2 regions of the Photorhabdus aballayi genome follow, and region 1 is predicted to be linked to the other one. Evidence: predicted binding sites of a transcription regulator. Region 1 holds the regulator's gene; the other holds the start of a gene.

Region 1 (8,100 bases):
CTGGTAACTCGTCAAGCCCCTGACTTTACAGCAGCAGCGGTCCTCGGCAACGGCGAAATAGTTGGGAATTTCAACCTAAAAAAACACCTAAATGGTAAACCTGCGGTTATCTTTTTCTGGCCAATGGACTTTACTTTCGTATGCCCTTCTGAGCTGATCGCATTTGATCACCGCTACGAAGAGTTCAAAAAACGCGGTGTTGAAGTTATAGGTGTTTCTTTTGATTCTGAATTCGTCCATAACGCATGGCGTAAAACTCCTATCGATCAAGGTGGTATTGGCGAAGTTAAATATGCAATGGTTGCCGATACTAAACGTGAAATTCAAAAAGCATACGGCATTGAGCATCCAGATGCGGGTGTCGCTCTGCGCGGTTCTTTCCTGATCGACAAAAATGGCGTAGTTCGTCATCAAGTCGTTAACGATCTGCCTCTGGGCCGTAACATTGACGAAATGCTGCGGATGGTTGACGCACTGCAATTCCACGAAGAGCACGGCGATGTCTGTCCTGCACAGTGGGAAAAAGGTAAAGAAGGTATGAGCGCTTCTCCAGACGGCGTAGCTAAATACCTGTCGCAAAACGCGACTAAACTATAACCTCAGATATTACTTACCATATTCAGACCAGCCGGTTATTCCGGCTGGTTTTTTATCGCTGAAATTCCTCGTTTTGCCACCTTGCGCACAAAAACTTCCTCTTACCGATAACTATCACCACTTACAATTAAATTTACAATTGTTTAACATTAAAATCAGTGCAAATAAAACAAGTCATTAACTGACAAAATAACCTCGCCAAAAGACAGGAGCTCACAACATGTTGAAAACATGGAAAACACCACTGGCAATCATATCCTTGCTCGTCTCGTCCCACCTTTATGCCGCTTCGCAACCGGCTGTTGAAGCTAAAAATGGCATGGTCGTTTCAGCCCAACATCTTGCTTCACAAGTTGGCGTCGATATTCTCAAAATGGGTGGAAACGCGGTTGATGCAGCCGTTGCCGTTGGTTATGCCCAAGCCGTTGTTAATCCATGTTGTGGAAACATCGGTGGTGGTGGCTTTATGACAATTCATTTGGCTGATGGTACCAATACTTTTATTAACTTCCGCGAAACCGCGCCAAGTGCGGCAAGTGCCGATATGTATCTGGATAAAGAAGGCAATGTCATTAAAGAAGCCAGTTTATATGGTTACCGCGCGGCTGGTGTGCCGGGAACCGTGATGGGGTTAGACAGCGCCCTAAAAAAATATGGTAAATTGAGCCGTGAACAAGTCATGGCGCCTGCGATTAAGCTGGCTCGAGAAGGCTTTATACTGACCCGTGCAGACACTGATATTCTGGATACCTCAATCAAACGCTTCCGCAAAGATCCAGAAGCAGCCCGCATCTTCCTACGCAAAGATGGATCTCCTTATCAACCGGGTGACAGGCTGATACAAACCGATCTGGCGAATACGCTGGAGTTAATTGCCAAAAAAGGACAAGAATCTTTCTATCACGGAAATATTCCTAAACTGGTCGCCGAAGCGGCTAAAAAATCCGGCGGCATTATTACCGAAGCTGATTTCGCCAACTATAAAATCTCAGAAACAACCCCCGTCACCTGTAACTATCGCGGTTATAAATTTATCTCATCACCGCCACCGAGTTCAGGCGGAGTAACCATGTGTGAAATTCTGAATATTTTGGAAGGCTACAACCTCAAAGAAATGGGATTCAACTCGGCTGATTATATTCATACCCTGACAGAAGCCATGCGTCATGCTTACATGGATAGAAATACTTACCTCGGTGATCCAGAATTTGTTAAAAATCCCATCGATCGCTTACTGAGTAAGAGTTATGCTGAATCTCTACGTAAAAAAATAGAGCCAGGTAAAGCTACATTATCAGAGAATGTTCAACCAGGCATTGGCCCTCATGAAAAACCAGAAACCACGCACTATTCCATTGTTGACAAAGAAGGTAATGCAGTTTCAACCACCTATACTATCAATGGACTTTTTGGTGCTGTCGTCATCGCCCCCGGGACAGGTTTCTTTCTCAATGATGAGATGGATGACTTCACCACTAAAATTGGTGAGAAGAATCTTTATGGTCTCATTCAAGGCGCGACTAACTCTATTGCCCCTGGTAAGCGCCCACTATCCTCAATGAGCCCGACACTTGTCACAAAAGACAACAAGATATTCCTTGTTCTGGGCTCACCCGGCGGTTCCCGTATTATCTCTATTACCCTGCAAACTGCCTTAAACATCATTGAACACGGAATGCCTCCTCAAGAAGCGGTTAATAGCCCCCGCATTCATCATCAATGGTTACCCGATGAAGTTTATTATGAGCAACGTGGTATTTCTAAAGACTCGCTGAATTTGCTAGAAAAAATGGGATACAAGATGGTGGAACAGATACCGTGGGGCGCCGCTGAAGTAATTATGGTTGGCTTACCTAAAGCCGCTGACGCTTCAGCTAATTCTTCCGGCAATGATGCAGCCGTATCGGGTAAAGTTCGTGAAAACCATTTTTATGGAGCCAATGATGTCCGACGCCCGGCCGGCGCGGCTATTGGTTACTAATGGTCCAATAATTAAAAAATAGCTAATCTGTATATACCCTATGGATTTCAAGATGCATCGCGACGGCAAGGGAGCGAATCCCCGGGAGCATAGATAACTATGTGACCGGGGTGAGTGAGTGCAGCCAACAAAGAGACAACTTGAAAGATAACGGGTATAGGCAATATCGGGATGGGATATCCTTCTCTTAGGAACCCCATCCCACGCTTTCCCTGAACATCTGACGATGGCAAACAGTCAGAGAAACAAATATCATCACTGATGCATTTGAGTCTCGCGGGTACCAGAACGCCCTAAAACACGGTCATAAATACCAGCCACAACTAAAACCAACAAGGATGGCGCTAACCAAGCTAGTCCTTGATCCGCCAATGGTAAACGTGTTGCCCAGTTTGGTAACAAATAAGCCAGTGCTTCAGACGACTTAATCGCATCCAAAATACCAAATATCAGACTAATTAACATTACTGGAGCCAAAATACGGGTGAAATTGTGCCACCAGCACAGCGTAAAACTCAACACAATCAGAACGATACAAGGTGGATAAATAGCTGTCAGTACCGGTATAGAAATCTTAATCAAATGACTCAAACCAAGGTTAGAAGTCAACATGGAGAACCCTCCAAGGATCAAAACCAGCGAACGATAAGACAGGGGCAAATAGCGGCTGAAAAACTCAGCACATGCACAGGTTAATCCAACCGCAGTCACCATACAGGCGACAAAAATCAGCACAGCCAGGAAAATACTGCCAACGCCACCAAAAGTATGATGAACATAGGCATGCAAAATAACCGCGCCATTTTCTGCATGAGGCACTAACTCTCCACTACCAGCTCCCAACTTAAACAGGGAAAGATAAACCAGTATCAGACCAAAGCCAGCAATAAAACCTGCCCACATTGCATAACGAGTTAATAATGAAGATGAGGCAACGCCTCTTGAACGTGCAGCGTTAACAATAACAATCCCAAACACCATCGCTCCCAGCGTATCCATCGTCAAATAACCATTGACGAAACCACTGGAGAATGGAATTTGCTGATAAATATCAATCGCGGGAATTGAACTACCGGCTGGCCAAAGTAAAGCAGCAACACCAAGTATACCTAACGCCAACATCTTGATGGGTGCTAACACATGCCCGACAGTATCAAGCAAACGACCAGGGTAAAGGGAAACAGCAATTACCAGCACAAAATAAATAAGACTGTAGATAAACAGGGGTAACTCACCGGTACTGGTAAGCGGAGCAATGCCGACTTCAAAAGAGACCGTCGCAGTCCGAGGGATAGCGAATAAAGGACCAACAGCCAAATAACAAACTGTCGCCAGCAGCAAACCAGCAACTCTACCAATAGGTGAACTCAGCTCTTCAATACCACCGCCAACTTTTGCCAATGCGATGATTGTAATGACGGGTAAACCAACCGCTGTCGTTAGAAAGCCTAGAGCGGCTAACCAAACGTATTCACCTGATTGTAACCCCACCATCGGGGGAAAAATAATATTTCCCGCCCCCACAAACAGAGCAAAAGTCATAAACCCTAATGCCCAAATATCCTTAGATGATAAACGATGTGTCATAATGATTATTAATATTTTGTTACCATATTTATGGCCTGAATAATATAAATACTGTCAATAGCTAAGCCCATATTGACAATATTGAACCCTAATTTAACGATTTATTATCAAAATAATATTCACCAGGTATCTGTTGAAGACAGATTTATAGTGGTTATTATAGATAGAATCGCCAACAACTGCCCACAAGTAAAACTTTTATAGTGCCAGAAGGCAATAGATAAACCAGAATGCAGAAGTATATGCCGTACTCTTTTTCAAAACTAGTGATTGCTGTTAGCTATCATTGAATAAACACTATATGATTTGCGTTTTTTTTAACCTGAAAAAATAATAATCAATTGCAAAGATTAATTATTACTGTTAATCAAACTATTCCTATCTCTCTTGCTGGTTATTTTGACAGGTACAATCAATCCTGTCGGTAGAGTAAAACTAAAGATCGTCCCTTTCCCTACTTCGCTGGAAATTTTAAGATGAGAATGGTGATGATGTAAGGCATGTTTAACAATCGCAAGACCAAGACCACTTCCTCCCGTTTGTCTGGAACGCGCTTTATCTACCCGATAAAAACGTTCGGTCAAACGAGGTAGATGTTCAGCGCTGATACCTTGCCCATTATCTTTCACGGTAAACTCAGCACCGTGGGAATTCTTTTTCCAACTGACATCAATTTGAGTCCCTTTAGGGGTATGGTTAACTGCGTTATAAACCAAATTCGACATTGCGCTGCGAAGCTGCTCTTCATTGCCGAACACTTTAAGTCCTTCACCAATATCAAAATTAATCTTATAACATTCATTACCCAGCGCTGTGGCTTCCTGACGCAATACTTTAAGCATCAAAGGCACATCAACCACTTCATTCATATCAATCTGGGGAGCGACTTCAATTTTAGACAGTTGCAACAATTGCTTCACCAAACTGTCCAGCCTTCGGGTTTGCTCCTGCATCGTATTCAACGCTTTCTTATTTAGCGGATTATCCTGCATCATTTCCAAATAACCCTGCAAGACAGTTAAAGGGGTACGCATTTCATGACTGACATTGGCAAAAAAATCACGACGGGCATTTTCCAGTGTTCGTTTCTGAGTCACATCTCTGGCAACCATTAAGAACTGGCCCTCAGAATAAGGCATCACCCGAAACTCAACAGTGAAACCATTATTTAACTCAATGGATAAAGGACGTGAAAAATCTCTGGAAAGAATATATCGGCTAAAATCAGGGTAGCGAAGTAAATTGAAAATGTGCTGCCCATTGTCTTCAGGCCAACGAAAACCGAGTAAATGTTGCGCCAAACGGTTGCACCAAAAAATATTACCTTCCGTCGTCATCATTACAATGGCATCAGGCAATGATTCCGCCCCGCTACGAAACCGTTTGATCAACAGCGCCAACTCACGACGCCGCTTTCGATTCCGTTGCTGCATCTGGTGAATACCATAAAAAATAGGCTCCCACCCTCCTCTCCCCGACGGCGGCAACATACTGCGATCCAACCATAACCAATTCGAAAGTTTCAGCAAGTTATAACCATGCCATATCAACACCAACAATACCGAAACAAATAAACACCAGGATAAATGACCAATAAATATCGACAAAATTAACGCAGGTAAACAAAAGAGAAACAGTTCTGAAACCAGTTTCTTCCAAGATAAACGTTCTAACACATTAGATTCTCCGGTGCGTGGATTTAGTAACGGGTAGAAAAACGATAACCCGTACCACGAACGGTCTGCACCATTTTATCATGGCCGCCAATCTCTAATACTTTACGTAAACGGCGAATATGGACATCAACAGTTCTATCTTCAACATAAACATTTGCTCCCCAAACATAATTAAGCAACTGTTCACGGCTATAGACCCGTTCAGGGTGAGTCATAAAGAAGTGCAGTAATTTAAATTCCGTCGGCCCCATATCCAGCGCTTTATCCTGGCTGGTCACTCGATGGGACGTTGAATCCAAAACCAAGCCATTCATTTCGATAATATCTTCCATGACCATCGGCGAAATACGCCGCAATACCGCTTTAACTCTGGCAACCAGCTCTTTAGGAGAGAAAGGCTTGGTAATATAGTCATCTGCCCCAACTTCAAGGCCACGCACCCGATCTTCCTCTTCACCGCGGGCAGTTAGCATCATCACCGGAATATCACGGATATTACTATTCCGTTTCATCTGTTTAATTATCTGCAAACCAGAACCGCCGGGAAGCATCCAATCCAATAATACTAAATCAGGATATGGCTCAGATAAACATGCCAACGCAGAATCATAATCCTCTGCTTCTACCGGCTGATACCCATTTTTTTCCAGAACAAAACAGACCATCTCACGAATCGGAGCTTCATCTTCAACTACCAGAATGCGTCTTGCCATGATTAATCCCGTTAATATATTGAGATAAACGCTACTCAGTTTGAAAAAGCATTATGCGTCAGTTTTATGACAAATTTATGAAATCCTGCCTTGGTTATCCTCCATCTGCAATCTATTTCGCAATAATTAACTCAACAATTGTCATATTTCATAATGAATGCGAAGCCGTTCGAAGATATATTCACGAAATCAGATTTAAAAGCGACATCGAGAATACAGCGATTATAATCATGCTTCACTTTAACCAATGACGGCGAAACTATGCGTATTATTCACACTTCGGACTGGCATCTTGGCCAATATTTTTTTACAAAAAGCCGGGCTGCCGAACATCAACATTTTCTGCGCTGGCTGATTAAACAGGTTGAACATTATCAGGTCGATGCACTAATTGTTGCCGGAGATGTATTTGATACCGGCTCACCGCCTAGTTACGCCCGTGAGCTATATAATCGCTTTGTCGTTGAGCTACAACCGACCGGTTGCCAGTTAATTATCCTTGGCGGCAACCATGATTCAGTAGCGACATTAAATGAATCAAAAGAGCTCCTTTCCTGCCTGAATACTGCCGTTATTGCTCACGCAGAAAAAGATCCACAAAAACAGATAAAAGTACTCACCACCAAACAAGGCAATACCGGTGCAATTCTTTGTGCAATCCCTTTTCTGCGGCCAAGGGATATTACGATCAGCCTGGCCGGTCAGTCAGGAGAACAGAAACAACTCGTATTACAAGAAGCCATTGCAGAACATTATCATCGACTCTATCAGCAAGCGTGTAAATTACGTGATGACTTGAATTTGCCCTTACCTATTATTGCGACCGGGCATCTGACGACCATTGGCGCCACGGTTACAGATTCAGTGCGGGATATTTATATTGGTACATTGGATGCCTTCCCGGCGCAAGCTTTCCCGCCAGTAGACTATATTGCGCTTGGGCATATTCACCGGCCACAAATAGTGGCTAAATCTGAACATATTCGCTACAGCGGCTCCCCTATTCCTCTTAGTTTCGATGAAATCGGGCAAGAAAAAAGCGTCTGTTTGGTGGAATTTACCCAGGATAAACTGGCATCTATTAAGCTTTTACCCATTCCGCAATACCAGCCTATGCAACTTATCAAGGGCAACCTGCAACAAATTGAACAACAGTTACAAACTTTTAATAACTACCAAGGAGAGCAACCCGTCTGGTTGGATATTGAAGTTGCCACCCAAGATTACCTCCATGATATCCAGAAAAGGGTTCAATCAATGGTTGCAGAACTTCCTGTGGAAGTCATTCTGCTACGACGTAGTAAAACGCAGCAGCAAAACAGGCTCGCACAAGAAAACAGAGAAACGCTGACAGAACTTAGCGTAAATGAGGTTTTTGCCCGACGGCTTGCACAATCGTCACTCGAAGATGAAGAGCATAAAAAACGTCTGACCACTCTTTTCGAACAAACACTGAACGATATCTATCAGGCTAAAAACAAGGAGGAACAGGCATGAAGATTTTGAGTCTACGGCTAAAAAACATTAATTCATTACAAGGTGAATG
Region 2 (8,100 bases), on a different contig from region 1:
AAAAGTCAGCAATGACATTAGCTTTACAAAAACATTGAGCATAATTATTTCTCACCGAGCATTCGTGATGCTTCTATTATGTAATGTTCTTGTTATGTTTGTTTATGCTAACTTTGATTCTACGCTTGTTCAATATTTATCTAGATCAAATATCAATAATGTTACCAATTTCATTGCTTTATTAGTTATTGTCAACTCATTGACAATTATCACTTTGCAAATACCAACTTTAGTTTTATTAAGGAATTTTACACCAAGAATAAAAATATTAATCGGTATCATGTTAATTGCTATAGCTCAAATTATTTTTGCATTCTCACCTATTAATACAGTTTATTATCTCTGTGTCGCAACTGTCATTCTGAGTTTTGGGGAAATAATTGCCATACCTACGTTTAATGTCGAAGTTGATAGGCTCACACCTCATCATTTAAGGGGAGCTTTTTTTGGTGCTTCCAATATGTCAAGTATCGGATCAGCTTTAGCACCTATTTACGGAGGGATCATGCTTGATTTATTTAATGCTACTCTACTGTTTTCAGTATTATCCCTAACTAGCTTGATAACTCTATTGATTTATTATATTTTTCTAATCAAAAAAAATAATTAATGGTGGATATATGAATTTCAATTTTGATGTTGTATTCGACCGTTCTGTTTTTTCATCCACTAAATGGACATATCCTCAAGACCCGCTGTATACCGATAACAAGCCAACACCATTATGGGTAGCAGATATGGATTTTCAGAGTCCTCCTTCTGTCAGAAAAGCGCTTTTGAACATCATTGATTATGGCATATTGGGTTACACTAATTGTAGCTTATCAACATTAAATGCGATTACAGACTGGCAAAGAAACAGGCATGACTGGATAATTGAACCCGATTGGATTGTTCAGAGCCCAGGTGTTGTTACTGCGATTGATATTATAATTAATGCACTTTCGGAGCCCGATGATTCTATTATTATAATGACACCTGTTTATGGGGCATTTTCGCGTTCTATATTTGCCAATCAACGCTCTGCAATAACTGTTCCTCTTCATAATATTACTGGTCGATATTTACTTGATTTTGATGAGCTAGAAAAAAGCATTACAGCAAAAACAAAAATGCTTATCCTCTGTAATCCCCATAATCCAATTGGTAAAGTTTGGTCTATTGACGAGCTCAATATCATTGGTAATATCTGTCTGAAATATAAAATAATCATCGTATCAGATGATATTCACCAAGATTTAATTTTCAATAACCGTTCTCAATACATACCTTTAGCAGCTCTGCACCCTTATTTTTCTGAGATATGTATTACGTGTACCTCACCAAGCAAAACCTTTAATCTAGCAGGACTGCAAACATCTAATATTATTATTAAAAATAATAAGCTACGTGAAAGAGTAAAAAAAGAATTTCTGCGATATGATATGTCCCGCCCCAACATGATAGGATTAGCTGCGTGTGAAGCAGCCTATAAAACAGGGCAGGAGTGGTTAGAAGCGCTCTTACTATATTTAAAGGAAAATTATAATTTATTAAATGCTATGCTAAATGGTGTTGAGGGTATTCGAGTGACTGAATCCGATGCATTATTTTTATCTTGGATAGACTTTCGGCAAACAAATATCAATTTAGATAATTTAAATAATACATTAATTCAACAAGGAAAAGTTTGGTTAGATAATGGTGAGAAATTTGGTGCGGAAGGACATGGGTTTGCGAGATTGAATTTTGCTTGTCCTAGAAAGATATTAGAATCTTCAATTAAAAATATGCTCCATATCTGTCATTTTCAAAATGATGACTGCGTCAACTGACAGAACTAAACCACCTAGGTCATGATTCCGGTAGTTAGAGCTGGATTAACGCAATAAGTGCAATGTGCGCCCTGTATATGGTCGAGTAACTCGAGGGGATCTCACCCACAGGCTCTTACGCAACCGGACGTAGAACCTTTCAGCTCATCCGGCTCTTCCCATTGAAGCCTGCCCCCATAGCAGCGGCTAGTGTGCAAACAACGTTGTTTCCTTCCGAGCCACCCTCGCCAACCAGTAGCTTACCCGTCGAAATAGATTATGCTAAATTTGCAGTTTTTGATGGGTTGAATACAACAATATCAATAAATTGCGCATCAAAAACTGCTCCTTACAGGCAAACTTTATTGTCTCTCCGCAGAGCATAACGCCTGAGCACACGCCCAGGCGGAGCTCCATGCCCACTGGAAGTTATAGCCGCCAAGCCAGCCGGTGACGTCTACCACCTCGCCAATAAAGTAGAGTCCTTTTACCTGATTAGTTTCCATCGTTTTGGATGAAAGCTGGTGAGTATCAACACCGCCCATCGTCACTTCGGCTGTGCGATAGCCCTCCGTTCCGTTGGGTTGTACCCGCCATGATTGGAGGTTTAAAACTAACTGTTTTTGCTGATTTGGGGTTAGTTGTTTAAGAGCAATATCTGGAATTTGATCGAGCGTTTGCAGGCACTCCGTCAGCCGCTTTGGTAATAATTTTGCCAAAGTATTTTTTACGCTTTGGTTTGGGTGAGCACTTCGTTCTTGTTCCAGAAGAGCTTCCAGATCACTATCTGGGAGTAAGTTAATACTTACAAACTCTCCTGATTGCCAGTAACTGGAAATTTGTAAAATTGCTGGACCAGAAAGTCCTCGGTGGGTAAACAGGATATTTTCTTTAAACCGAGTACCGTTTTCTGCGGTAACAATAGTAGGCACAGATATACCAGAGAGCACATGAAGTTGCTCCAGGAGTGGTTTGTGCAGAGTAAAAGGTACGAGAGCGGCGCGGGTTGGCAAGACTTTCAAGCCAAACTGTTCAGCTATCCGATAACCAAAAGGGGTTGCTCCAAGGCCCGGCATAGATAATCCACCGGAAGCAATAACAAGTGAGCGTGTACTTACTTGCTTTCCATTAACGATAATAAAGAAGCCCTGCTCATTTTTTTCTACGTGGCTAACTTCGCTACGCAGACGAATAGTAACCTGACCGGCTTCACACTCTTTCAGCAACATATCAACTATTTGTTGGGCAGAATCATCACAGAAAAGCTGTCCCAGTGTTTTTTCATGGTAAGCAATGCCATGACGTTGAACCAGTTCGATAAAATCCCATTGTGTATAACGGGCCAAAGCAGACTTGCAAAAATGGGGATTAGCAGAAAGATAAGCTGATGGTTCTGTGTACATATTAGTGAAGTTGCAACGTCCACCACCGGACATCAAAATCTTACGCCCGGCTTTTTTACCATTATCCAGAACCAGTATCTGTAAACCGAGCTGTCCAGCCTGAGCGGCACAGAACAAACCTGCTGCACCGGCGCCAATAATCACTGCATCAAATTTTTCCACTGTTTTTCTCTTTGTAACTAAATAATTTAGTGGGAAATTTCCCCTAATATGTCGCATTTTTGATAAGTTTGTGGGGAAAAAATCCCTTATAACTTAAAATTGTCAATTTTTTAAAAGATATGTAATTTAATGATATATAAGGAGTATTCCTATTTCTTATTGTTATCTAGTTGTCATGAAATCAAAAAAAGTTCATATTTCACTTCCCCCGCTAGCATTTGTCACTGATAATGCGCCGCGTTCATGTCCAACTAACTGGCTTAACGTTTATGCTACATCTTTTTACTGGCTTGGATTTTCACACCAGCCTAATGTTAGTACTGGCACTACTGTTTGTGCTATTTTATGAAGCCATTAATGGCTTTCATGATACCGCGAATGCGGTAGCAACAGTTATTTATACCCGTGCTATGCGAGCACAGTTCGCCGTCGTTATGGCTGGGGTATTTAACTTCTTTGGTGTTCTTCTTGGTGGATTAAGTGTCGCTTACGCGATTGTGCATTTACTTCCGACCGATCTTCTTCTCAATGTCAGTTCTGCTCATGGTCTTGCTATGGTGTTTTCCATGTTGCTGGCTGCGATTGTCTGGAACCTTGGTACCTGGTATTTCGGTTTACCTGCATCCAGTTCCCATACCCTGATTGGTTCCATTATTGGTATCGGTTTGACTAATGCCATCGTAACCGGTTCTTCTGTGGTTGATGCGTTGAATGTGCCGAAGATGATACAGATTTTCCTGTCGTTGATCCTCTCTCCTTTAATTGGATTGATCATCGCCGGGGCAATCGTGTTTCTGCTGCGCCGTTACTGGAGCAGCACCAAGAAGCGTAAGCGTATTCATCTGACTCCTGCTGAACGTGAAAAGAAGGATGGTAAGCGTAAGCCCCCTTTCTGGACACGAACAGCGCTGATTTTGTCTGCGGTAGGCGTAAGCTTCTCTCACGGGGCGAATGATGGTCAGAAAGGTATCGGTTTGATTATGCTGGTGCTAATTGGTGTAGCTCCAGCGGGATTTGTCGTAAACATGAATGCCAATGGCTATGACATTGCCCGTACCTACGATGCTATTACTCACTTGCAACAATATTATCGACAGCATGGCCCAGAGTTATCCCATGCAATTGAGTTGACGCCGCCAGCCGTTATTGCGGAAGATGAACCGGCAGGACGATTCCATTGTGATATTACGCGTGCTGTCGTTGTTCTTGATCAGACGGAAAGCCTATTGAAGGGCATTCAGAGCTATAGTGAGCTGAATGCGGAGCAGCGTAACAATATGCGTCGTATGTTGATGTGTATTGCTGATACGGCGGAGTCTCTGGCTAAACTGCCGGAAACCCGTGCTGAAGATGCCCGTTTCCTGAATAAATTGCGGAAAGACTTATTACACACCGTTGAGTATGCGCCTGTCTGGATTATCATTGCGGTAGCGCTGGCTTTATCTTTGGGAACGATGGTTGGCTGGAAACGTGTTGCAGTCACTATTGGTGAGAAGATTGGCAAAAAAGGCATGACCTACGCGCAGGGTGTTTCAGCCCAGATGACTGCTGCTGTTTCAATTGGTGTTGCGAGTTATACCGGCATGCCGGTCTCTACTACGCAGGTGCTTTCTTCTGCGGTGGCTGGCACGATGTTGGTCGATGGCGGTGGTGTTCAGGGTAAAACTATTCAGAATATCATGCTGGCTTGGATACTAACGCTGCCGGTTTCAATCGGGTTGTCCGGTACGCTTTACTGGTTCGCTTTGAAACTGATTTAATTGTTTTAATGGATAATTTGAAGGCGGTATGGGTTAACTATACCGCCTTTTTATTTAATACCAAATCAACATAGAAATCAGGCAAATAACAACTAATCCGCTCAGTGCGCTGGTCAAAATAAATTGTCTTCTCAACCTCTCACAACGAAGAACAACTTCTGGATCATGATGATCAAGGTAACGTTGTGAATTGATATAGTTCACTAGTCGTATTTGCTTGTTAAGTTGTCCGTGAGTAGTGAAAAAGCCGTTACCGTCTACTGATTGATAAAGCAAGGGATCAGACTGACGAAGAATGGACAGCAATGCTCGTAGTGAAGAGAAGTAGCGCATCATATTGATAATGCAGACAAGACACAGCGCCCAAAACAGTGCGATTGTACTGAACATAATCCCCTCCTTAGAATGGTTAGCCAGAGCTGTCACAAAAAAGAAAAAATTAAAATTGCAGGTGGTGACACCTTTATATTTATTGTAGGAAAGATAGTCAGATAGTACAAAAAACCTGTTCTGTGTAAATTGGGACAAAACTAGCAGAAAAACGTTATATACCTAATAGATTTCGAGTTGCAGCGCGGCGGCAAGTGAACGAATCCCCAGGAGCATAGATAACGATGTGACTGGGGTGAGTGAAAGCAGCCAACAAAGCAGCAGCTTGAAAGATGAAGGGTATAAACACTTATCTGGTGAGTTCTATCCAACCATGTAACCCCAGAGAACTGGTTAGTTGTTTACGTAAATATGTTAGGTATCAAGAAAGGCCATAAATTCAGAGTAGGATTTTGCCATTCATCAAGTGGCAGGAAGCGCGATTGTGGTATATGTTGTTTGTTTGGTGGATGTTCTTTGCTCAACAATACTTGAAGAACATTCTCAGTAGTAATAAACACAGGATAGTGGCAATTTGCCCTGCCAACTCACTAACTCGGCATTATGGAAGGAGTTCGCTTATGGCTTACAAACATATTCTTGTCGCGGTTGATTTATCCCCGGAAAGTCAGGTTTTGGTGAGAAAAGCTGTTTCTATGGCTAAACCGTACAATGCCAAAGTTTCCCTGATCCATGTTGATGTTAACTATTCCGATCTCTACACCGGTTTGATTGATGTTAATCTCGGTGATATGCAGCAACGTATTACTGACGAGACCCGCAATGCGTTGAAAGTTCTCTCGGCAGATTCAGACTATGACATTCAGGAGACCCTGAGTGGTAGCGGTGATCTGGGGCAAGTACTCGTTGATGCAATTAAGAAATATGACATAGATATGGTTGTTTGTGGTCATCATCAGGATTTCTGGAGCAAATTGATGTCTTCTGCTCGTCAGTTAATTAACACGGTTCATGTTGATATGCTGATTGTTCCTCTGCGTGATGATGAATGACAACAGATTGAAAAGTTATTCGATAAAATCGCCTGCTTATGCAGGCGTTTTTTTGGGTGAAATGGAGTGCTATTTGGTTTACGTCCGGTGCAATCAAGAAATTTTTTTTACCTTTCTGCGAAAAAACTTCTTGAAAGATGAATATAGAACAGTGATATATTCAAAGGGCAAACACAACTTACCTCACATTTTCGACAAAAATAATTATTAGAAGATGGCTGAGGTCCATCACAACCGAAGTAGAAATAAGGAATAACTAAATGAGCTGTTTACTATCTTTGTCTTCATTTCTTGGATCGATTCAACGCAGGGATGAATATCAACCAGAATATCTCCAGGCTGTCCGGGAAGTATTCACCTCTCTTTGGCCGTTTCTTGAACAAAACCCGAAATACCGTGAACATAGCCTACTGGAGCGTATGGTGGAGCCAGAAAGGGTTATCCAGTTCCGGGTTTGTTGGGTGGATGATCAGGGTAAAGTTCAGGTAAACCGTGCGTGGCGAGTGCAGTTCAACTCAGCTATTGGGCCATATAAAGGTGGTATGCGTTTTCATCCATCGGTGAACCTCTCCATTCTGAAATTCCTGGGCTTTGAACAAACCTTGAAGAATGCACTGACAACTTTACCAATGGGTGGTGGTAAAGGCGGTTCAGATTTTGATCCTAAAGGAAAAAGTCAGGGCGAAGTGATGCGTTTTTGTCAGGCATTAATGACAGAATTGTACCGTCATTTGGGGCCGGATACCGATGTTCCCGCCGGTGATATTGGTGTGGGTGGCCGTGAAGTGGCTTTTATGTCAGGAATGATGAAAAAGCTTTCTAACAACACGGCTTGTGTATTTACTGGCAAAGGTCTCTCTTTTGGCGGCAGTTTGATTCGCCCGGAAGCGACTGGCTATGGTCTGGTCTATTTCGTCAATGCCATGTTGAAACGTCATGGCATGGGGTTTGAAGGTATGCGCGTATCGGTTTCTGGTGCAGGAAATGTCGCGCAATATACGATTGAAAAATGCATGGCATTGGGAGCGAAAGTGGTAACCGCTTCTGATTCCGGCGGTACCTTAATTGATGAGGAAGGTTTCACACCGGAGAAGCTGGCCCATCTTGAAGAGATAAAAAACCAACGTTATGGCCGTGTGGAAGAATATGCCAGAGAGCGCGGTCTGACTTTCTTGAAAGGATTGCAGCCTTGGTCTGTGCCGGTTGATATCGCTTTGCCATGTGCCACCCAGAATGAGCTGGATTTGGATGCGGCTAAGGTTCTTATCAAGAATGGCGTTAAAGCTGTTGCTGAAGGGGCGAATATGCCAGCAACTATTTCAGCGACGGAAGCCTTTATTGAAGCTGGTGTGCTATTCGCGCCGGGTAAAGCCGCCAACGCTGGTGGAGTGGCGACGTCTGGTCTGGAAATGGCACAGAATGCGGCCCGTTTAGGCTGGAAGGCGGAAAAAGTGGATGCACGTTTGCATCACATCATGCTAGATATTCACCACGCTTGTGTTGAGTATGGCGGCGAGGGCAAACAGATCAATTATGTTCAGGGAGCGAATATTGCTGGATTTGTGAAAGTTGCCGACGCCATGCTTGCTCAAGGTATTCT

Evidence for each region. Region 1 encodes PhoB, which activates phosphate uptake and scavenging genes when phosphate is short. Its sites were predicted from a motif close to CTGTCATAAAACTGNCNNAT; they were not measured.
Region 2: a site for PhoB is predicted at 3,405-3,424, ahead of pitA (inorganic phosphate transporter PitA). Genes of this name have one in related genera too.

The regions. Positions count from the first base shown of each region.
Region 1 is NZ_JAPFCD010000038.1:22,716-30,815, reverse strand. Features, by position in the region: gene OO184_RS17250 (peroxiredoxin C) at 1-597, shown strand, start outside; gene ggt (gamma-glutamyltransferase) at 818-2,578, shown strand; gene brnQ (branched-chain amino acid transport system II carrier protein) at 2,834-4,165, opposite strand; gene phoR (phosphate regulon sensor histidine kinase PhoR) at 4,516-5,841, opposite strand; gene phoB (phosphate regulon transcriptional regulator PhoB) at 5,865-6,554, opposite strand; gene sbcD (exonuclease subunit SbcD) at 6,816-8,051, shown strand; gene OO184_RS17220 (AAA family ATPase) at 8,048-8,100, shown strand, end outside.
Region 2 is NZ_JAPFCD010000002.1:173,954-182,053, reverse strand. Features, by position in the region: gene OO184_RS02165 (MFS transporter) at 1-610, shown strand, start outside; gene OO184_RS02160 (MalY/PatB family protein) at 621-1,814, shown strand; gene OO184_RS02155 (BaiN/RdsA family NAD(P)/FAD-dependent oxidoreductase) at 2,156-3,358, opposite strand; gene pitA (inorganic phosphate transporter PitA) at 3,628-5,118, shown strand; gene uspB (universal stress protein UspB) at 5,173-5,508, opposite strand; gene uspA (universal stress protein UspA) at 6,069-6,500, shown strand; gene gdhA (NADP-specific glutamate dehydrogenase) at 6,761-8,100, shown strand, end outside.